Regions from separate parts of the Variovorax sp. GW458-11-26-14-LB1 genome, predicted to be linked through region 2. Evidence: predicted binding sites of a transcription regulator. Region 2 holds the regulator's gene; each other region holds the start of a gene.
The links. Region 2 encodes HrcA, which represses chaperone genes, less so after heat shock. Its sites were predicted from a motif close to TTAGCACTCNNNNNNNNNGAGTGCTAA; they were not measured.
Positions count from the first base shown of each region.

Region 1 (7,511 bases), on a different contig from region 2:
TCATCGCGACATCGGTGCCGGTGCCCATCGCCACGCCGACGTCGGCCTTGGCGAGCGCGGGCGCGTCGTTGATGCCGTCGCCGGCCATCGCGACGATGCGGCCCTCGCGCTGCAGCCTGTCGACCAGCGCGAGCTTGTCGGCGGGCTTGACTTCGCCGTGCACCTCGTCGATGCCCAGCTTCGCGGCGACGGCGCGGGCGGTGGTCAGCCCGTCGCCCGTGGCCATGATGACGCGCAGGCCCGAAGCCTTGAGCGCGGCCAGCGCCTCCAGCGTGGTGGGCTTGATCGGGTCCGACACCGCGAGCAGGCCGGCCGCCTGGCCGTCCACCGCCAGGAACATGACGCTCGCGCCCTCGGCCCGCAGGGCCTCGGCCTGCGGCTTGAGCGCGTCGACCCGCACGCGCAGCTGTTCCATGAGCGCCGTGTTGCCCAGCGCCAGCTTCCGGCCGGCCACGGCGCCGCTCACGCCGATGCCGCTGCTCGATTCGAAACCCTCGGGCGTGTCCAGCGCCAGCTGGCGCTCGCGCGCCGCCCGCACGATGGCGTCGGCCAACGGGTGCTCGCTGCCCTGGTCCAGGCTGGCCGCAAGGCGCAGCACCTCGTCCGCGGTGAAGCCCGGTGCAGGCACCGCGCGCTCGAACTGCGGCCGGCCTTCCGTCAGGGTGCCGGTCTTGTCGACGATGAGCGCATCGACCTTGCGGAAGTTCTCGATCGCCGCGGCATCGCGGAACAGCACGCCCTGCGTGGCCGCCTTGCCCGTGGCCACCATGATCGACATCGGCGTCGCGAGGCCGAGCGCACAGGGGCAGGCAATGATGAGCACCGCCACGGCATTGATGAGGCCGTAGACCCAGCTGGGCTGCGGCCCGAAGAACCCCCAGGCGAAGAAGGTCAGCACCGCGATGGCGATCACCGTCATCACGAAGTAGCCGGCGACCTGGTCTGCCATCCGCTGCATCGGCGCGCGCGAGCGCTGGGCTTGCGCGACCATCTGCACGATGCTTGCGAGCACGGTCTGCGAGCCGACCTTTTCCGACTGCATGACCAGCGCGCCGTTGGTGTTCAGCGTCGCACCGATGAGCTTGTCGCCCACGCGCTTGGTCACGGGCAGCGGTTCGCCGGTGAGCATCGACTCGTCGACCGCGCTGCCGCCTTCGATCACCACGCCGTCCACCGGCACCTTCTCTCCGGGGCGCACGCGCAGCTTGTCGCCGACATGCACATGGCCGATGGGCACGTCTTCCTCGGTGCCGTCGGCGCCGATCCGGCGCGCCGTCTTGGGCGCGAGCCCCAGCAGCGACTTGATGGCCGCGGAGGTCTGCGAGCGCGCCTTGAGCTCGAGGATCTGGCCCAGCAGGGTGAGCGAAATGATCACCGCCGCCGCTTCGAAGTAGACCGACACGCGCCCCATCGACACGAACGACGCGGGGAACACGCCGGGCGTCACCGTGGCCACGACGCTGTAGACAAAGGCGGCGGCCGTGCCCAGGCCGATCAGGGTCCACATGTTCGGGCTGCGGTTCGCCACCGACTGCACCGCGCGCACAAAGAACGGCCACCCGGCCCACAGCACGATCGGCACGCTGAGCACGAGCTCGATCCAGCTTTGCGTGCCCATCTCGAACCACTGCAGGCGGTGGCCGGCCATGGCGAGCACGGTGACGACAACGCTGAGCGGCAGCGTCCAGAAGAAGCGCCGCTTGAAGTCTTTCAGCTCGGGATCTTCGCCCTCGTCGAGGGTCGGCATCTCGGGCTCCAGCGTCATGCCGCACTTGGGGCAGTTTCCCGGGTGGTCCTGCCGGATCTCCGGGTGCATGGGGCAGGTGTAGACCGTGCCTTGCGCGGCGGGCTGCGCGGGGTCCGCGGGCGCATGCCCGTGCGATGCGTGGTGATCGTGGTGGCCGTGATGACCGTGGTGGTGTCCTGCGTGCCTGGTGGACGTGTCGTTCATTCGCGTTCTCCGACAGGAAAGGGGGAAGCCCTTGAGGGGGAAGCGATCAGTGTCCAGGTTGACACGATGTGAAGGTCAAGCCCTGTCGCGCGATACCCTTGAAGAAAAAGCGCCGGCATGGCGACCGGCGCGTGAAAGACGCGTGCGCAGGACGCTCACTTGCCGGCCTTGCCCACCAGCACCGCGCCCTTCATTCCGGCGTCGTAGTGGCCCGGCTGCAGGCAGCCGAAGTCGACCTTGCCGGCCTGGGTGAACTGCCAGACGATCTCGCCGGTCTTGCCCGCGGCCAGCGTGACCATGTTCGGATCGGCGTGCTCCATCTCGGGGTTCTTCTTCATGGCCTCGTAGTGCGCCAGCAGCGCTTTCTCGGTCCCGAGCACGAGCTCGTGCTTCAGGACGCCGGAGTTCTTGACGACGAAGCGCACCGTCTCGCCCTGCTTGACCTTGATGTCCGCCGGCGTGAAGCGCATCGAGTCCGTCATGTCGACCTGGACCGTGCGCGTCACCTTGGCGGCCACGCCAGGCTTGCCGACGGCGGCCTCGGCATCGTGGCCGTGGCCACCGGCATGGGTGCCCGAGGCAAAGGCGCCGGCAGCGGCCAGTGCGGCTCCTGCGGCGAAAACGGTGTTGCGGAAGGTGTGTGTCATGGTGTCCTTGGAGGTTGCCGGGATGCCGCGACTCTAGGAAGCCAAGCCCGTCCACCACCGATCACCCGGATTACAAAAAGGCAATCTGCGCGTTCTACCTCTGTGCGTCGTCGACATGGGAATCTCCTTATTTTGCCCGGACAAAATATCCCAAGACGTCCCGCCCGGTGGCACCCGACCACCCGGTGTTTCCCCTGAAAAGCCCGGCGGTGCCAAACGGCGGCAAGGGCGCCGCCCTTGAAAGGTCATCGAATGCCCTTATGATTAGCACTCGCTGCTGACGAGTGCTAACAGCCCTCCCATCCAGTCGACAGGTCGCCGGTTTCTCCGGCGCCCGACCACAAACAAACCCGTTTCTTACCCTTCCAGGAGATGCAATGAAACTTCGTCCTTTGGCCGATCGCGTGATCGTCAAGCGTGTTGACAGCGAAACCAAGACCGCCTCCGGCATCGTCATCCCCGACGCAGCCGCCGAAAAGCCCGATCAGGGTGAAGTCCTGGCCGTGGGCCCGGGCAAGCGCAACGACAAGGGCGAACTGGCCGCACTGACCGTCAAGGTCGGCGACCGCGTCCTGTTCGGCAAGTACAGCGGCCAGACCGTCAAGGTCGATGGCGACGAACTGCTCGTGATGAAGGAAGACGACCTGTTCGCAGTCGTCGAGAAGTAATTCTTCTCCTCCCTTTCGATCCCATCCCAATTCAATCCATTCGGAGTTAATTCATCATGGCAGCAAAAGACGTAGTCTTCGGCGGCGAAGCCCGCGCACGCATGGTCGAGGGTGTCAACATCCTGGCCAACGCAGTCAAAGTGACCCTGGGCCCCAAGGGCCGCAACGTGGTGCTCGAGCGTTCGTTCGGCGCCCCCACCGTGACCAAGGACGGTGTGTCCGTGGCCAAGGAAATCGAACTCAAGGACAAGCTGCAGAACATGGGCGCCCAGCTCGTGAAGGAAGTGGCCTCCAAGACCAGCGACAACGCTGGTGACGGCACCACGACCGCCACGGTCCTGGCCCAAGCCATCGTTCGCGAAGGTTTCAAGCTGGTGGCTGCCGGCATGAACCCGATGGACCTGAAGCGCGGCATCGACAAGGCTGTCACGGCCCTGGTCGCCGAGCTGAAGAAGGCTTCCAAGCCCACCACCACCTCCAAGGAAATCGCGCAAGTCGGCTCCATCTCGGCCAACAGCGACGAAACCATCGGCAAGCTCATCGCTGACGCGATGGACAAGGTCGGCAAGGAAGGCGTGATCACCGTGGAAGACGGCAAGTCGCTGGACAGCGAACTCGACGTCGTCGAAGGCATGCAGTTCGACCGCGGCTACCTGTCGCCCTACTTCATCAACAACCCCGAGAAGCAATCGGCGCTGCTCGACAACCCCTTCGTGCTGCTGTTCGACAAGAAGATCAGCAACATCCGTGACCTGCTGCCGGTGCTGGAGCAAGTCGCCAAGGCTGGCCGTCCGCTGCTGATCATTGCCGAAGAAGTCGAAGGCGAAGCCCTGGCTACCTTGGTCGTGAACACGATCCGCGGCATCCTGAAGGTCGTGGCTGTGAAGGCTCCTGGCTTCGGCGACCGCCGCAAGGCCATGCTGGAAGACATCGCCATCCTGACGGGTGGCAAGGTCATCGCTGAAGAAGTGGGCCTGACGCTCGAAAAGGTGACGCTGGCCGACCTGGGTCAAGCCAAGCGCATCGAAGTGGGCAAGGAAAACACGATCATCATCGACGGCGCTGGCGCTGCTGGTGACATCGAAGCCCGCGTGAAGCAAGTCCGCGTCCAGATCGAAGAAGCGACCAGCGACTACGACCGTGAAAAGCTGCAAGAGCGCGTGGCCAAGCTGGCCGGCGGCGTGGCAGTGATCAAGGTTGGCGCTGCCACCGAAGTCGAAATGAAGGAAAAGAAGGCTCGCGTCGAAGACGCCCTGCACGCCACCCGCGCTGCAGTGGAAGAAGGCGTTGTGGCTGGCGGCGGCGTGGCACTGCTGCGTGCCAAGCAAGCCGTGGGCGAGTCGGTCAAGGGCGACAACGCTGATCAAGAAGCCGGCATCAAGCTGGTGCTGAAGGCCATCGAAGCGCCCCTGCGCGAAATCGTGAACAACGCCGGCGGCGAAGCCTCGGTGGTGGTGAACGCTGTGCTGGCCGGCAAGGGCAACTACGGCTTCAACGCTGCGAACGACACGTACGGCGACATGCTCGAGCTGGGCATCCTGGACCCGACGAAGGTCACCCGCACCGCACTGCAGAACGCCGCTTCGGTGTCCTCGCTGCTGCTGACGACCGAAGCCATGGTTGCTGACGCACCCAAGGACGAGTCCGGCGCCGGCGGCGGTGGCATGCCCGACATGGGCGGAATGGGCGGCATGGGCGGCATGGGCATGTAATTGCCCGGCTGAGCTCTGCTCACCAACGAAAAAAGGGCCGCGAAAGCGGCCCTTTTTCTTTGTGCGGAAGGTTCAGCGGAACTGGTCGCGCAGCGCCATGTAGAGCTCCTGGAACCGCGCGTGCCGCGTCTTGTGTGCGCCAGCGCCTTCGGATGAAGGCGTCAGCGTCTGCTTCACCGGCGGCAGCGTGCACACCTCGGCGACCTCGCCCCCATCGGTCAGCCATGCCAGGCGCGCCGCACCGAGCGCACCGCCCGTCTCGCTGCCCGCATACAGCGTCAGCGGCACCTGGAAGATGTCGGCCAGCAACTGCCCCCACCAGACACTGCGCGCACCGCCCCCCACCAGCGCGACTTCGCGCAGCGGCATGTCGGCCGGCAGGCGCAGCGTGTCGAAGCCATCGCGCAGGCCAAAGCTCACGCCCTCGACCACGGCGTAGGCAATCTCCGCGGGGCCGTGCGCATGCGTCAGGCCGAACAGCACCCCTTGCGCATTCGGGTTGTTGTGCGGCGAGCGTTCGCCCGACAGGTACGGCAGGAACAGCGGGCAACGCCCCCGGTCCGCCAGCGCGACCGAGGCCGCGGCTTCGAGCAACGCCGCCTCGTCCGCGAACTTGAAGGTCTTCGCCGCCCAGCTCACCGCACTGGCGGCCGAGAGCATCACCGACATCTGGTGCCAGCGCCTGGGCAGCGCGTGGCAGAAGGCGTGCATCGCCTGCGCGGGGTTCGGCAGGAAGCGGTCGGTCGAGACGAACACCACGCCCGAGGTGCCGAGCGAGACGAAGCCCTGCCCCGGCTCCACGAGCCCCATGCCGACCGCGCTGGCGGCGTTGTCGCCCGCGCCGCCGGCGATCTTCACGCCCTCGCGCAGCCCCCAGCGCGCCGCCAGTTCCGGCTTGAGCAGCGCCGAGACTTCACTGCCTTCCACGAGCCGCGGCATGTGATCGCGCGTGAGCCCCGTGGCGGCGAGCAGTTCGTCGGACCAGTCGCGCGCGCCCACGTCGAGCCAGAGCGTGCCGGCCGCGTCGGACATCTCGCTGACCGCCTCGCCGCTGAGCATGAAGCGCAGCCAGTCCTTGGGTAGCAGCACGCGCGCCACGCGGACGAAGACCTCGGGCTCGTGCTCGCGCACCCACAGCAGCTTGGGCGCGGTGAAGCCGGGCATCGCGAGGTTGCCGGCGATCTCGCTCAGGCGCGGCACGGCGCGCGTGAGCGCCTCGCACTGCGCACCGCTGCGGCCGTCGTTCCAGAGGATGGCCGGGCGCAGCACCTCGCCTTCCGCGTCGAGCAGCGTGGCGCCGTGCATCTGGCCCGACAGGCCGATGGCGCGCACCTGCGCCAGCGCCTCGGCGTGCGTGGTGCGCAGCTCGGCCATGACCGCCTCGAGCGCCTGCCACCACTGGGCGGGCGCCTGCTCGGACCACAGCGGGTGCGGCCGGTCGACCGTGAGCGGCGCGCGTGCCACGCCGACGATGCGGTGATCGTCCGCGAGCAGCAATGCCTTGAGCTCGGACGTGCCGAGGTCGAGTCCCAGATACAAGATGGTCTCCCTGATGGCGCCTTCGGAGCGGGCGCGTTCGCCTTGAAAGAAGTCAGCCGAAGCGCGTGTCGGCCTGGCGCCTGAACTCGCTGGGCGTCATGCCCTTGATTTCGAGAAAGCGCCGGTTGAAGTTCGCCACGTTGTTGAAGCCCACCTGGTAGCAGATGTCGGTCACGTAGTGGTCGGTCTGCATCAGCAGGTGGCAGGCGCTGTTGATGCGCACGCGGTTCACGAAGTCGGTGAAGCTGTTGCCGGTCGAGCGGCGGAAGAAGCGGCTGAAGCGGCTCTCGCTCATGCCCAGCTCGGCGGCGACGTCCGACATCGAGATCGAGTCGGTCATGTTGTTGGTGATGCGGTTCACGATGTCGTTGATCTGGTCGACCTGCGCATCGCCGTCGCTGCCCTGCACGCCCTGCATCTGCACGCTCGACAGCAGTCGGTAGTCGGTGCACTGCGCCAGGTCGGCCATGAACTCGCAGAACAGGCCCAGGCGGCGCACGCCGCGCGCGGCCTTGATGGCGTCCCAGTGCGCCAGCGCCTGTTCCGACATGCCGAAGAACTCGATGCCGTGGCGCGCGCGGTCGAGCAGCGGCATCACGTCGCGCAGCTCGGGAATCTCGGCGGCCGCGCGCTCGATGGGCTCGTGGCGGAACTGGATCACGCGGTCGCGCCCGGCGGCGCCTTCCTCGGGCACATCGAGCGAGATCCAGTTGTGCGGCAGGCGCGGCCCGCACAGCACGAGATGCCCGGGCTGGAACGGCCCGATCCAGTCGCCGATGAAGGCCTTGCCCGAGGTCTCGGTGATCAGGTGCAGCTCGTAGTCTTCATGGAAGTGCCATCGCACCAGCGGGCTCGGAAAGCCGTGCGCGAGGCAGCGCACCAGGCCGGTTTCTTCCGGGGCCTCGTAGCCCAGCGACGGGGAGCGCGCGAAGTCGCGCTCCAGCTCGGGTTGGCGTTGACGAGGGATCGCGCGTTTGCGGGTGGTCGTGGTCAT
Region 1 is NZ_JBWKYW010000019.1:27,798-35,308, forward strand. It holds gene AC07YS_RS14765 (copper-transporting P-type ATPase) at 1-1,951, opposite strand, end outside; gene AC07YS_RS14770 (cupredoxin domain-containing protein) at 2,107-2,598, opposite strand; gene AC07YS_RS14775 (co-chaperone GroES) at 2,976-3,266, shown strand; gene groL (chaperonin GroEL) at 3,323-4,978, shown strand; gene xylB (xylulokinase) at 5,051-6,517, opposite strand; gene AC07YS_RS14790 (AraC family transcriptional regulator) at 6,570-7,511, opposite strand.
Region 1: the regulator HrcA is predicted to act here: its motif matches at 2,863-2,889, upstream of AC07YS_RS14775 (co-chaperone GroES).

Region 2 (7,511 bases):
GCTGTTCGTGCTGCAGCGCGATGAAGGCGGTGAGCAGCTCAGGCGGCAGGTTGTCGACGCAGTAGTAGCCGGCGTCTTCCAGCGCGTGCAGCGCCACCGACTTGCCGGAGCCCGACATGCCGGTGATGAGGACGAGGTCGAGGTTCATGTTCATGGGGCGGTCGCCGGCGTCTTGTGGCCGAGCATTTCGCGCGCGTGGGCCAGCGAGGTGGCCGACACCTTTTCACCGCCCAGCATGCGGGCGATTTCGCGCGCCCGGTCGTCGGCCGCGAGGCGCGACACGCCGCTTTCGGTGCGCGGGCCGTCCGTGCCGGCCGCCGTCGTCTGGCGCTTGGCGACCACGAGGTGGTGGTCGGCGCAGGCCGCCACCTGCGGCAGATGGGTCACGGCGAGCACCTGGCGGTCGCGGCCGAGCTGCTTCATGAGGCGGCCCACGGTCTCGGCGACGGCACCGCCCACGCCGGCATCGACCTCGTCGAAGATCAGCGTCTGCGCGGCGCCCAGTTCGCTGGTCGTCACGGCGATGGCCAGCGCGATGCGCGAGAGCTCGCCGCCCGAGGCCACCTTGCCGATGGCGCGCGGCGTGCTGCCGGCGTGGCCGGCCACCAGGAACGAAATTTCTTCGAGGCCGGCGCGACCGGGCTGTGCCAACGGCTGCAGTTCGACGTCGAAGCGCCCGCCCTGCATGCCCAGGCCCTGCATCGCCTGCGTGACGGCCTGCGCAAGGCGCGGCGCCGCCTGCTTGCGGATCTTGCCGAGGGCCTTGGCTTCTTTCATGTAGGCCTGCTGGGTGTTCTGCTCGGCGCGTTCCAGGCCTTCAAGGTCGCTTTGTGCGTCGAGTGCCTGCAGCTCCGCCTGCCAGCCGGCCAGCAGCGCGGGCAGCTCGGCCGGCGTGCGCTTGTAGCGGCGCGCGAGCGACATCCACAGGCCCATGCGCTCGTCGAGTTCGGCGAGGGTCTTGGGATCGGTGTCGGTGTCGCGCAGGTAGCCGTGCAGCGAGTGCGCCGCGTCCGAGGCCTGCGCCACGCAGGAGGCGAGCACTTCGCCCAGCGTACGGAATTCGGGCTCGATGTGTTCGCAGTTCTGCAGCAGCGTCGCGGCGCGCGTGAGGGCGGCGAGGGCGCCGTTGTCGTCGTCTTCGAGCGCCTGGCTTGCGCCCTGGGCCGCGTCGATGAGCGCCTGCGCGTTCGAGATGCGCGAATGGTGGGCCGAGAGTTCTTCCCATTCGTCGGCGCCCGGCGCCAGCTTCGCGACTTCGGAAATCTGCCACTGCAGCCGCTCGCGCTCGCGCTGCAGCGAGTCTTGCGCCGAGCGTGCGTGCTCGAGCGCCGAGAGCGCCTGGCGCCAGCTTTGCCAGGCGGCGTCGAGCGCGTCGGTGCGCGCGCCCGCGTAGGCGTCGAGCAGGCCGCGCACGGCCTCGGGGCGGGTCAGGCTCTGCCAGGCGTGCTGGCCGTGGATGTCGAGCAGGCGGTCGCCCAGTTCGCGCAACTGCGTGGCGGTGGCGGGGCTGCCGTTGATCCAGCCGCGGCTGCGTCCCTGCAGGTCGACCGTGCGGCGCAGCAGCAGGCCGTCGCCTGCCTCGAAGCCGCCTTCGTCGAGCCAGCCGGCCAGGGCCGGGTCGGCGTCGAACTCGGCGCTCACGTCGAGCCGCTCAGCGCCTTCGCGCACGGCGCCGGCGTCGGCGCGGTTGCCCAGCGCCAGCTGCAGTGCGTCGATCAGGATGGACTTGCCGGCGCCGGTTTCCCCGGTCAGCACCGTGAAGCCGGCCGACAGATCGAGTTCAAGGGACCGCACGATCACGAAGTCGCGCAGTGCGATGCGTCGCAAAGCCATCTCAGTTCGTCCTCAAGCTGGGGGCGTGGTCCTTCATTCAGGAGCCCCCTTCGTTCCAATGGAGTTTTTTCCGCAGCGTGTCGAAGTAGCTCCAGCCGCGCGGGTGCAGGAAGCGCACCCGGAAGTCGGAGCGGCGCACCACCACGCGGTCGCCGATGGCGAGCGAGGCGAGCGACTGCATGTCGAAATTGGCGCTGGCGTCGCGACCGCTCACCAGCTCGATCACGATCTCGTCGGCGTCGGGCAGCAGCACGGGGCGGTTGGACAGCGTGTGCGGCGCGATCGGCACCATCACCCAGCCCGGCACCGCCGGATGCAGCAGCGGCCCGCCGGCCGACAGCGCGTAGGCCGTCGAGCCCGTGGGCGACGCGATGATCAGCCCGTCGGCGCGCTGGTTGGCCACGAAATGACGGCCCACCGACACGCGCATCTCGACCATGCCCGAGGTGGCGCCGCGGTTGACCACCACGTCGTTCATCGCGAGCGCGTCGAACACCACGGCCTCGTCGCGGAGCACCTGCGCGTGCATCAGGCTGCGGTGGTCTTCTTCGTATTCGCCGGCCAGCATCGGGATCAGCGTGGCCTGGTAGTTGTCCAGCGGGATGTCGGTGATGAAGCCGAGCCGCCCGCGGTTGATGCCGATCAGCGGGATGCCGTAGCACGCGAGCTGCCGGCCGATGCCGAGCATGGTGCCGTCACCGCCGACCACGAGGCCGAGGTCGCAGCGCTGGCCGATTTCTTCGACCGACAGCGCCTGGTAGCGCGGGTGCGGCGGGGCGTCGGTGTCCTCGCAGGACGAACGCTCCACGAACACCGTGCATCCCTGCGATTCGAGGAAGGCGCCGATGCCTTCCATCACGCCGTCGCGCGCATCGGCTTGCGCCCGGGCGCCGGAAGCCTGGTATTTGCCGATCAGGGCGACGTGACGAAAGCGTGAGGTCATAGCTCACAAATTACAACACTAAAATCTTGCAATGCTGGACGACCGTGCCAAGTTGCTGTTGAAGACGCTGGTCGAGCGTTACATCGCCGATGGGCAACCCGTCGGATCACGCACGCTCTCGCGTTCGGCGGGGCTGGATCTCTCGCCCGCGACCATCCGCAACGTCATGTCCGACCTCGAGGCGCTGGGGCTCATCGCCAGCCCCCACACCTCGGCCGGGCGCGTGCCGACCACGCGCGGCTACCGGTTGTTCGTCGACACCATGCTGACCGCGCAGCGCGAGCAGATGAGCACGCCGAGCCTGGCGGCCGACCAGCCGCAGAAGGTGATCGCCAACGCCGCGCACCTGCTGTCGAACCTGTCGCAGTTCGTGGGCGTCGTGATGGCGCCGCGCCGCGCCTCGGTGTTCAAGCAGATCGAATTCTTGCGGTTGTCCGAGCGGCGGCTGCTGGTGATCATCGTCTCGCCCGACGGCGACGTGCAGAACCGCGTGATCTTCCCCGAGTCCGACTACTCGCAGTCGCAGCTGGTGGAAGCCTCGAACTACATCAACGCGCACTTCGCGGGCCTGACGATCGAGCAGGTGCGCGACCGCCTGCAGTCCGAGGTCGAGAAGCTGCGGGGCGAAATCGCCGCGCTGATGCAGGCCGCGGTGCAGGTCAGCTCCGAGGTGCTCACCGACGCCCAGGCTGACGACGTCGTGATCTCCGGCGAGCGCAACCTGCTGTCGGTGACCGATTTCTCCAGCGACATGGGGCAGCTGCGGCGCGCCTTCGATCTTTTTGAAGAGAAGGCGCAGCTGATGCGGCTGCTCGACGTGTCGAGCAAGGCCGAGGGCGTGCGCATCTTCATCGGCGGCGAAAGCCAGGTCGTGCCCTTCGAAGAGCTGTCCATCGTCAGCGCCAACTACGAGGTCGACGGCCAAGTGGTCGGCACGCTGGGCGTGATCGGTCCGACCCGCATGCCGTACGACCGCATGATCCAGATCGTCGACATCACGTCGCGGCTGGTGAGCAACGCGCTGAGCCACCGCAAGTAAGCGGCCGCGCGCGGCGCATAGAATCGGGCCCGCGTGGGCCGTTAGCTCAGTTGGTTAGAGCAGCGGACTCATAATCCGTTGGTCGAGTGTTCAAGCCACTCACGGCCTACCACCACACATTCCCCCCTCTGTAGACACTCCGACGAAGGCCGCATTGCGCGGCCTTTTTCCTTGCAGCTGCGAGGGCGCGAGCGAAGCCTGCGGCCGCCGCCGATTTCACCTACGGCAAACACAGGATTCCTTCAGGTTGCAACGCAACATCGAAGGCAGAATGCACCATTTGAGTGCAAATGTAACGAGCCGGGTGATCCCTGCGCACGCCGCACTGCGATTCCCGATGGCCATGACCCCGCTTTTCAAGCTCCTGCTTCCGTTGTCCCTGCTCGCGCTCGCTGCATGCGGCGCCAAGCAGGCTTCCACCACCGATGACGCGCCGCCCGAAGTCGGCGTGGTGGCGCTGCACGCCAGCGACGTGGCCGTGCACACCGAGCTCGCGGGCCGCACGGCCGCCTACCGCGTCTCCGAGGTGAGGCCGCAGGTCAACGGCATCGTGCGCAAGCGGCTGTTCGAAGAGGGCGGCATGGTCCGCGCGGGCCAGGTGCTGTACGAGATCGAGCCCGGCCCGTTCGAGGCCGCGCACGAGCAGGCGCAGGCCACGCTGGCCACGTCGCAGGCCACCATCGCCAGCCTGCGCGGCAAGGCCGATCGCTTCGGCGAACTGGTCAAGGCCAATGCCGTGAGCAGGCAGGAACACGAAGAGGCGCAGGCGGCGCTGGTGCAGGCGCAAGCCGGCGTGAAGGCCGCGCAGGCGGCCGTGAAGGCGGCGCGCATCAACCTCGACTTCACGCGCATCACCGCGCCCATCGCGGGACGCATCGGCCGCTCCGCCGTGACCGAAGGCGCGCTCGTGGCGCCGGGCCAGGCGATGGCGCTGGCCACGATCCAGCGGCTCGATCCGATCTACGTCGACGTCGTGCAGTCGAGCCTGGCGTTGACGAAGCTCAAGCGCCGCTTCATCTCGGGCGACATGGCGCCGGCCAGCACCCAGGTCCGCCTGCGCATGGAAGACGGCCTGCCTTACCCGCATGCCGGCACGCTGAAGTTCTCCGAAGTGGCCGTCGACGAGGCCACCGGCTCGGTCACGCTGCGCGCGGAATTTCCGAACCCGCAAGGGCTGCTGCTGCCGGGCATGTACGTGCGCGCGCAGGTCGAGTCTGGCGTGGAGCGCCAGGCCATCCTGGCGCCGCAGCGCGGCGTGGCCCGCAACGAGAAGGGCGAGCCGACCGCGCTGGTGGTGGCGGCCGACAACAAGGTCGAGCTGCGCGCGCTCGAGGTGCGCAGCACCGAGGGCGAGCACTGGGTCGTGACCCGGGGCCTGCGCGAGGGCGACCGCCTGGTGGTCGACGGCTTGCAGCGCGCACGCCCGGGAGAAAAAGTGAAGCCGGTGCCGGTGTCCACGGCGGGCGCATCGTCCGCTGCTGCACCTTCTCCGGCCGATTGATGAGAAGCGACAACCTCCCGTGATCGCCCATTTCTTCATTCAGCGGCCCGTCTTCGCCTGGGTCATTGCCATCCTCATCATGCTGGCCGGCGGCGTGGCCATTCGCACGCTGCCGGTGTCGCAGTACCCGGACATCGCGCCGCCGACCGTGGTCGTGTCGGCCAACTACCCCGGCGCCTCGGCGCAGGCGGTGGAAAACAGCGTGACGCAGGTGCTCGAGCAGCAGCTCAAGGGCATCGACGGCCTGATGTACTTCAAGTCGACCAGCAGCGCCGCCGGCTGGGCCGAGATCAACGTCACTTTCCGCCAAGGCATCGACCCCGACACCGCACAGGTGCAGGTGCAGAACAAGGTCAGCCAGGCCACCAGCCGGCTGCCGCAGGCGGTGCAGCAGCAGGGCGTGACGGTCGCCAAGTCGCAGAACAACTTCCTGCTGATCGTGGCGCTGTACGACGAGACCGGCCAGCGCACCGACACCGACATCGCCGACTGGATGGCCAGCAACCTGCGCGACCCGATCAGCCGCGTCGACGGCGTGGGTTCGGTGCAGGCCTTCGGCGCGGCGTACGCCATGCGCATCTGGCTCGACCCGCACCGGCTGGCCAGCTACCAGCTGATGCCGTCCGACGTCACGGCCGCCATCACTGCGCAGAACACGCAGGTGTCGGTGGGCGAGATCGGCGCGCGGCCGTCGGCACCGACGCAGCACCTGAACGCCACTGTCACCGCGATGTCGCGGCTGCAGACGCCCGACCAGTTCAAAGCCATCGTGCTCAAGACGCAGGCCGACGGCGCCGTGGTGCGGCTGGGTGACGTGGCACGCGTGGAGATCGGCAGCGAGTCGTATGCCGAGACCACGCGCCTGAACGGCCACCCGGCCGCGGGCTCGGCCGTGATGCTGGCCCCCGGCGCCAACGCGCTGACCACCGCCCGCGCGGTGAAGGCGCGCATCGCCGAGCTTGAGCGCTCGCTGCCTGCCGGCCTGCGCGTGGCCTACGCGGAAGACACCACGCGCTTCGTCAAGATCTCGATCCAGTCGGTCATCCGGACGCTGCTGGAGGCCATCGCGCTGGTGGTGGTCGTGATGTTCCTGTTCCTGCAGAACTGGCGCGCCACGGTCATCCCCGCGATCACCGTGCCGGTGGTGCTGCTGGGCACCTTCGGCGTGCTGGCGGCCTTCGGCTATTCGATCAACGTGCTCACGCTGTTCGGCATGGTGCTGGCCATCGGCCTGCTGGTGGACGATGCCATCGTGGTGGTGGAGAACGTCGAGCGCGTCATGCACGAAGAGGGGCTCGATGCGAAGGCCGCCACGATCAAGTCGATGAAGGAAATCACCGGCGCGCTGGTCGGCATCGCGGTGGTGGTGTCGGCGGTGTTCCTGCCCATGGCCTTCTTCGGCGGCTCGGTGGGCGTGATCTACCGGCAGTTCTCGGTGACCATCATCGCGTCGATGGTGCTGTCGGTGGTGGTGGCCATCGTGCTCATCCCGGCGCTGTGCGCGCGCTTCCTGAAGGCCGGCGTGCCGCCGCGCACGCGCGGCTTCCTGGGCGCCTTCAATCGCCGCTTCGACGCCGCGCAAGGCCGCTACGTGGGCGTGCTGGGCCGCATCCTGCGCAAGCCGCTGCGCTTCACGGCCGTGTACGTCGCCATCGTGGCCGGCATGGGCCTGCTGTACCTGAGCCTGCCCGGCGGCTTCCTGCCGGAAGAGGACCAGGGCAGCGTGATGGTGATCGCGACGCTGCCGGCCGGCGCCACTTCGGGCCGCACCGACGAAGTGAACCGCGCGATCGAAAAGCACTTTCTCGAGACCGAGAAGGACACGACCGACACCATCTTCACGCTCACCGGCTGGAGCTACAGCGGCTCGGGGCAGAACATGGGCATGGCGTTTGTCTCGCTGAAGGACTGGTCCGAACGCGCCAGTGCGGACAAGCGTGCGCACGCCATCGTCGAGCGTGCCGGCAAGGCGCTGGCCAAGCAGCAGCGCGACGCCGAGGTCTTCGGCATGGTGCCGCCGCCCATCGAGGGGCTGGGTGAGTCGAACGGCTTCGAGTTCTGGCTGCAGGACATCTCGGGCATGGGCGCCGAGCGGCTGTTGCAGGCGCGCGAAAAGCTGGTGCGCGAGGCCAACAAGGACCCGCGTCTGCAGTCGGTGCGCGCCAACAGCGTGGCGGGCACGCCGCAGTTGCAGG
Region 2 is NZ_JBWKYW010000021.1:14,689-22,199, forward strand. It holds gene rapZ (RNase adapter RapZ) at 1-148, opposite strand, end outside; gene recN (DNA repair protein RecN) at 151-1,833, opposite strand; gene AC07YS_RS15695 (NAD kinase) at 1,871-2,776, opposite strand; gene hrcA (heat-inducible transcriptional repressor HrcA) at 2,808-3,815, shown strand; tRNA gene AC07YS_RS15705 (tRNA-Ile) at 3,851-3,927, shown strand; gene AC07YS_RS15710 (efflux RND transporter periplasmic adaptor subunit) at 4,159-5,316, shown strand; gene AC07YS_RS15715 (efflux RND transporter permease subunit) at 5,336-7,511, shown strand, end outside.

Region 3 (7,511 bases), on a different contig from region 2:
CGAGCCGCGACACGTCGAGCATGGTGTCCAGCGACGCGCCCAGCGCGTTCACGGCGCGCATGAGGCGCTCGGCGTTGCGGCTCTCGGGACGGCCGCGCAGCTCGTTCTCGAGCGCGGCGCCGAACAGCGCGATGGCGTGCAGCGGCTGGCGCAGGTCGTGGCTGGCGGCGCCGAGGAATCGGGTCTTTTCTTCGCTGGCGCGCTCGGTGGCTGCGATCTGCTCGCCCAGGCGCGCGGCCAGCGCCTCGTTCTCGAAGCGCAGCATGAGCGAGTCGGTCAGCAGCCGGTGCTGGCGCACGCCGGCGTGCAGCGTAAGCATCAAGTAGGCCGAGCCGGCCGCGGCCAGGAACAGGTGCAGGCCGTCGCCCTGCCAGGCCAGCGCGATGATCATGCCCAGGGACATGGGCAGCGTGTAGCCGAACAGCGCGGGCTTGAGCGGCCACAGCGACTGCGCGGCGCGCGCGCAGCTGCCGACGATCACGGCCATCAGCAGCGAGGTCATGGGCAGGTTCTCGTGCGGCACGATGAACCAGGGCACCACCGCCGTGATCATGCTGACCAGCGTGACCATGCGCGAGATCTTGCGCGCCCAGTACGGGCTCTCGGAAGCCGGCTTGTCGGGCGTCCAGCGCGGCGTGAAGAAGACGTAGATGTCGACCGCCACCAGCGCCGCCATCCAGAACAGCAGGCGCGCATCGCTGAGCTGCGAGTAGATGATGCAGCCGAACACGATCACGAAGCCCAGGTGGGTCAGCGTGGAGATGCCGTAGGTGTCGTAGACCGAGCCGACGTGCTCGCGCAGCACGCGCTGGCCCAGCAGCTGGCCGGCGGCGGCGTCGCCGCGGCCCGCCAGCGTGGCGCCGCTCAACGCAGCATGCTGATCAGCTGGGCGCGCGAGCGCATGCCGAACAGCAGCAGGATGGTCGAGACATGGTTCTTCACCGTGCCCTCGCTCAGGTTGGCCAGTTGCGCGATCTCCTTGTTCGCCTTGCCTTCGAGCACCCACTGCAGCACCTGCATCTGACGCGGCGTGAGCTCCTGCCAGGCGCTGGCGTGCGCGAACTCCGCATACCCCGACAGCGACTTGGGCAGCGACGCGGGCGGCAGCGGCTGCTGCGGCGTGCCGTCGGCCTCGAACAGGCCGCAGGCGCGGATGAAGCCCACCATCTCCTTCAGGTCGGCGGACTTGGGCAGGAAGGCGCTGGCCCCGAGCGCGAGCGCGCCCTGCGCCAGCGTGCTGTTGGCGGTGCCCGAGAGCACCACGACGCGCGCCGCCGGAAAGCGCAAGCGGAACTCGGCCAGGCCGCTGAGCCCGTGTGTGTCGGGCAGCGCGAGGTCGAGCAGCACGAGGCCGATGGCCGCCTCGTTCGCCGCGTAAAGCGCGAGCGCGTCGGCGATGTTGCCGGCCTCGAACACCGCGATGCGCGCGCCCGAGGTGGCGGCTTGGGCCTGCACCAGTGCGCTCACGCCCAGGCGCAGCAGGTCGTGGTCGTCCACCACCAGGATCGCGCCGGACACGCCGGCGGGCACACCGATGTCGGTGGTGGGCGGCAGGGGTGCGGAGGGGGAGTCGAAAGAGGCCACGGATTTGATCTTAGCGGCGCAAGCCCCGCGCGACAGTGCCCTAAGTCATGGCGCCCTGACCCGGGCTGGCGCCACTTGCCACGGCGCGGCGCCGTGGGCACCATGGACGTCTTGCCGCAACGCACGGCGCCCCGGAGACCTACCATGACCCACACTGCCGCCGCCCCGCTCGCCACCAGCGAGCGCAAGGTCGACCGCCTCCTCGCCCACTACGAGGAGAGCCACCGCCATCCGACCAACGAGCTGATCCACTTCGTGGCCATTCCCGCGATCATGCTGAGCATCGTCGGGTTGCTGTTCGCGATCCATCCGTGGGTGGCTTACGCCTTCGTGGCGGCCAGCCTCGTGTACTACGCCCTGCTGCGCTCGCCGGCCTTCCTCGTCACGATGCTGGCGCTCACGGTGCTGGCGCTGGTGGCGGTGCATGCGATGGGCACCGCGGTGGCGCCGGTGTCGGCGGCGATCTTCGTGGTGGCGTGGATCTTCCAGTTCGTCGGCCACAAGATGGAAGGCAAGAAGCCGTCGTTCTTCGAGGACATCCAGTACCTCTGGGTCGGTCCGCTGTTCGTGCTGTCGAAGCTGTTCGTCAAGCTCGGCATTCGCTGGTAGCCAGCGGGTAATCTGGCGCGCAGCTTCCGCGCGCGAGAGGCGTCCTTCAGGGCGACACGAGCGGCTCGGCCTCATGGGCCCGGTGCAGCAGTTCCACGAAAGCCGGCGCTGCCGGCAACGCCAACTCGCCGATGCGGTGCACCGCCACGCCCGGCGTCCACGAGTTCATGACCACGGCGCCGGCCAGCGCGGGCAGGTCGGCCATCCGCAGCACCTGGCTGCGCTGCGGGACACCGAGGCGCTCGAGCTGCCGGCGCACGATGCCCATCGTGGTGCCGGCCAGGATCTCGGCCTCGGGCCACACCACCGCCTCGCCGTCCCAGAAGGCCAGGTTCCAGATCGACGCTTCGCCGAGCCGGCCGTGCCGGTCGAGAAAGGCCGCGTCGTCGAAGCCCTGCGCGACGGCCTGGCGCAGCAGCTGGGTCTTGGCGCCTTCACCGACATGCTTCACGGCCGGCAGGAAGCGCTCGTGTTCGATCGCGGCCAGGGTCAGCGGGCCGGCGGGGCCGTTGGAAGGCGGGCCGGTGCGGACCAGCACCTCGGGCACCGCGTCAGCCGCGGTGAACTCGCCGGCCGAGGAGTAGACGGTAGCCGTCAGCGACAGGTCCGCCGGGCCGGCCGCGAGCGCCGCCCGCAGGTGGGCGCGCACCGTGTCGTCGGGCAACGCCTGGCCGAACAGGGTCTGCGAGGCGAAGCGCAGCCGCGCCAGATGAAGGTCGAGGCCCCGCACCCGGCCGCCACGCACCTGCATGGCCGTGAAATGGGCGTGGCCGGCGAAGGCGAGCGACGCCAGGTCCGCGGCGAGCACCGGCAGGCCGCTGCGTTGCACGACAAAGGAAGAAGGAGAAGGGACGCTGGCGGACATGGTTTCGTGGCTCCTGGATGGGATGGATCATCAAGTTCCTGAACTATCCCGCGTTGACTTCCCCAAGAGAAACGAATAGTTTTTGGAAAATCATCAAGAACCATTTGAAGATCGATGCACCCCAGACTGCTCCCCGGCACCCGTGCCCTGCGCACCTTCGAGGCCGCCGGGCGGCACCTGAACTTCACCCGGGCCGCCGAGGAAGTCGGGCTGACACCGGCGGCCGTGAGCCACCAGATCAAGGAGATCGAGGACCAGCTGGGCGTGGTGCTGTTCACGCGCACCAGCCGCAGCATCCGCCTCACGCCGGCCGGCGCCGTGTGGTTCGAGGCCACCGCCGACGCGCTCGACACCCTGCGCCGCGCCGCCGGCCGCGCCCGGCGCATGGCGCGCGGGGCGGCGACGCTGCGGCTGTCGACCAGCGCCCGTTTCGCGACCAACTGGCTGCTGCCCCGGCTGCCGCAGTTCCGCGCTGCGAACCCGGGGCTGGAACTGGGTTTCGATATTTCCGACGCGCTGCGGGACTTCGACGCCGACGACATCGACGTGGCGATCCGCTTCGGCAACGGGCAAGACCCAGGCACGCGCGCCCAGCGGCTGTTCGACACCGTCATCGTGCCGGTCTGCAGCCCCAGGCTGCTCGCCAGCGGGCCCCCGCTGGCAACGCCGCGCGACCTGCTCCAGCACACGCTGTGCTACGTCGACTGGAAGACCGACGGCATGGTCTGGCCGAACTGGCCGATGTGGATGGCCGCGGCGGGCATCGAGGGCTTCAACGACAGCCGCTGCATCGGCTTCGCCGACTCGAGCGACGTGGTGCGCGCCGTCACCGAGAGCGGCATGGTCGGCCTGGCCGACCTGGACATGATCGGAGCCGACCTCGCCCAGGGCCGGCTGGTGCGGCTGTTCGACATCGGCGTGCCCATGGCAGCGGGCTACGCCTACCACCTGGTCTACCCGGAAGGCAGCGCTGGGGACCCGCGCATCCTGGCGTTCCAGGACTGGTTGCTGGGGCAGGCGTCCAGGACTTGAAAAACGCCAAACGGCATACAAATATCCAACAAATCGCGACAAAAGCTATCGCAACGATAGAAACCCAAGGGAACCCTTGGCTTAGCACTCCCTCTAACCGAGTGCTAATATGACCGCCACAAAGGAGTTTCCCCTGATGACAATGCTGTCTGGAGTCTCTGCCAACCAGCTGGCCGTCGCCAACCCCTGGTCGATGGTCCCCCCGCTGGGCAACCTGGATGCCTACATTTCGGCCGCCAACCGCCTGCCGCTGCTCACGCTCGAAGAAGAGCAGGGCTTCGCACGCAAGTTGCGCGACCAGAACGACCTCGAAGCCGCCGGTGCGCTGATCCTGTCGCACCTGCGCCTGGTCGTGTCCATTTCCCGCCAGTACCTGGGTTACGGGCTGCCGCACGGCGACCTGATCCAGGAAGGCAACGTCGGTCTCATGAAGGCCGTGAAGCGTTTCGACCCCGACCAGGGCGTGCGGCTGGTGAGCTACGCCATGCACTGGATCAAGGCCGAGATCCACGAGTACATCCTGAAGAACTGGCGCATGGTCAAGGTCGCGACGACCAAGGCCCAGCGCAAGCTGTTCTTCAATCTGCGCTCGATGAAGCAGGGTTTCAAGGCCGACTCGGCCGCGGCCGACAACGGCACGCACCGCGAGACGCTGAGCCCCGACGAGGTCTCGCAGATGGCCACGCGCCTGAACGTGAAGCCCGAGGAAGTGCTCGAGATGGAAACCCGCCTGTCGGGCGGCGACGTGCTGCTCGATCCGGGTCCGTCCGATGACGGCGACGAAGGCTTCGGCCCCATCGCCTACCTGGCCGACGCCACGCAGGAACCGACCGCTTTGCTCGAATCGCAGCAGCGCGACCGCCTGTCGAGCGACGGCATCGCCACCGCCCTGGAGGCGCTGGACGACCGCAGCCGCCGCATCGTCGAAGAGCGCTGGCTCAAGGTGAACGACGACGGTTCGGGCGGCATGACGCTGCACGACCTGGCCGCGGTGTACGGCGTGAGCGCCGAGCGCATCCGCCAGATCGAAGTGGCGGCGATGAAGAAGATGAAGAAGGCGCTGGCCGAGTACGCGTAAGCGTCACGACCGCCCTCCTCCACGAAAAAGCCCGGCAGTGCCGGGCTTTTTTTCGTTCGGGGGCGCTTCAGGGCGTCGACTTGGTCAGCGTGCGCAGCGCCCGCTTCGCGATGTAGCGGGTCTCGGCAACCGGCGACTCGGCCACCCAGCGCGTGCACAGCGTCTCGACCCACTCGGGCTGCGTCTTGCTCGCGTCGTTGAGCCAGTTGGCGACCGAGTTCTGCACGTAGCGATGCGCGTCGGCACGCAGCGGCTCCAGCAGCGGCAGCGCCAGCCAGGGCTCGGTCTTCAGCGTCTCGATCTGCGCGCACCACACGCCGCGCGGGCGCGTGAGCTCGCTGGCGAAGCGGCGCACGTTCGCATCGGCATCGGCCACCCAGGGCTGCAGCAGCGCCAGCGCTTCGTCGAGCGAATCGATGACGCTGTCGCGCACCGCCATCCAGGCGAACTCGCGCACGCCGAAATGCGGGTCGGCGGCAAAGCGGCGCACGGCGTCGAGCTGGGCCGCCAGCGGCAGGCCCGACAGCGTGATCCACTGCACCGCCCAGCAGCGCGCCACGTCGCTCGCGTGCGTGGCCAGCCGGTGCGCCACGGCATCGCGTTCGACGTGTTCGGCCGTCATGTCGTACAGCGCCCGCGCGATGTGGCTGTGGCGCTGCATGGGCTTGAAGGCGGCCAGCATGGCGAGCGTGTCGTCCAGCCGTTCGTGCGCCGCATCGAGGCCGACATGGCCCGCCACGCTGCGCGCGAGCAGCGGCAGTTCGAGCGCGAGGAATTCGTTGAGGTTGACGGTCTCGAGCAGCCCGCCGTTCAGCGCGCCCAGCACCTCGGGCGGGATGAGCGCGATGCGGAACGCGCCCTTGCGCGACTTCAGGTGCGCGACCGATGCGGCGTCCATGCCCCGGGCGCCCGGCTCAGGACGCGAGCAGCGTCTTCAGGTCCGACACCATCGCCGGCACGCCCGCGCCGTAGCGCGCGTAGAGCCGCAGGCGGCCCTGCGGGTCGTAGATGTAGCTGGCGGCCGAGTGGTCCATGGCGTAGCTGGTCGGCGTCTTGCCGTCGACCTTCTTGTAGTAGACCTTGAAGTCCTTCGCGACGGCGGCCAACTGCTCGGGCGTGGGAATGAGCGCCACGAAGCTCGGGTCGAACGCGCCCATGTAGGCCTTGAGTACCTCGGACGTGTCGCGCGCCGGATCGACGGTGACGAACAGCACCTGCAGCTTGCTGCCGTCGGCGCCCAACTGCTGCTTGACCTGTGCCATCTCGGTCATGGTGGTCGGGCAGACGTCGGGGCACTGCACGTAGCCGAAGAACAGCACCACCGCCTTGCCCTTGAAGTCGGCCAGCGTGCGCACCTTGCCGTCGGCGTCGGTGAGCGAGAAGTCTTTGGCGTAGTCGGCGCCCGTGATGTCGACCGCCTGGAAGCTCTGCTTCGGCTGCTCGCTGCAGGCCGAGAGGCCCAGGCCCAGCGTGGCCGAGGCGGCCACCCAGCCGGCCGTGGCGGCGATCGATTTCAGGGCATTGCGCTTGTTCATGGGCAGGTCAGGTCCGGTCAGCGGAGGTAATGGTCGACGAGCAGCGCCGCGAACAGCACGCTCAGGTGGATGAGCGAAAACCGGAAGGTCTTGCGCGCCAGCGTGTCGGAGTAGTTGCGCCACAGCGCGAAGGCATAGCCGGTGAAGCCGATGCTCACGCCGATGGCGACCACGAGATAGAGCCAGCCGCTCATGCCGTAGATGAAGGGCATCAGGCAGGCGGCGAACAGGATGAAGGTGTACAGCAGCACCTGCAGCCGCGTGAACTCGTTGCCGTGCGTCACGGGCAGCATCGGCAGACCGGCCTTGCGGTAGTCCTCGACGCGGTACAGCGCCAGCGCCCAGAAGTGCGGCGGGGTCCACAGGAAGATGATGAGGAACAGGATCAGAGCCTCGGGACCGACATCGCCCGTCATGGCCGACCAGCCCAGCACCGGCGGCATGGCGCCCGAGGCGCCGCCGATCACGATGTTCTGCGGCGTCAGCGGCTTCAGGATGACGGTGTAGATCACCGCGTAGCCGACGAAGGTGGCAAACGTGAGCCACATGGTCAGCGGGTTGACCGTGAACCACAGCAGCGCCGAGCCCGCCGCGCACAGCAGCGCCGAGAACACCAGCGCCTGCATGTCGCTGAGCTGCCCGCGCGCCGTGGGGCGCCAGGCGGTGCGCTTCATCTTGGCGTCGATGCCCTTCTCGACCAGGCAGTTGAATGCGGCGGCCGCACCGGCCACGAGCCAGATGCCGATGCAAGCCAGCACGCCGCGCTGCACGTCGGCCCACGACGGCAGGCCGGGCACGGCCAGCACCA
Region 3 is NZ_JBWKYW010000033.1:64,523-72,033, reverse strand. It holds gene AC07YS_RS20885 (ATP-binding response regulator) at 1-868, opposite strand, end outside; gene AC07YS_RS20880 (response regulator transcription factor) at 865-1,584, opposite strand; gene AC07YS_RS20875 (Mpo1 family 2-hydroxy fatty acid dioxygenase) at 1,729-2,193, shown strand; gene AC07YS_RS20870 (aminotransferase class IV family protein) at 2,240-3,058, opposite strand; gene AC07YS_RS20865 (LysR substrate-binding domain-containing protein) at 3,173-4,090, shown strand; gene rpoH (RNA polymerase sigma factor RpoH) at 4,227-5,168, shown strand; gene AC07YS_RS20855 (DNA alkylation repair protein) at 5,236-6,066, opposite strand; gene AC07YS_RS20850 (SCO family protein) at 6,083-6,703, opposite strand; gene cyoE (heme o synthase) at 6,721-7,511, opposite strand, start outside.
Region 3: the regulator HrcA is predicted to act here: its motif matches at 4,172-4,198, upstream of rpoH (RNA polymerase sigma factor RpoH).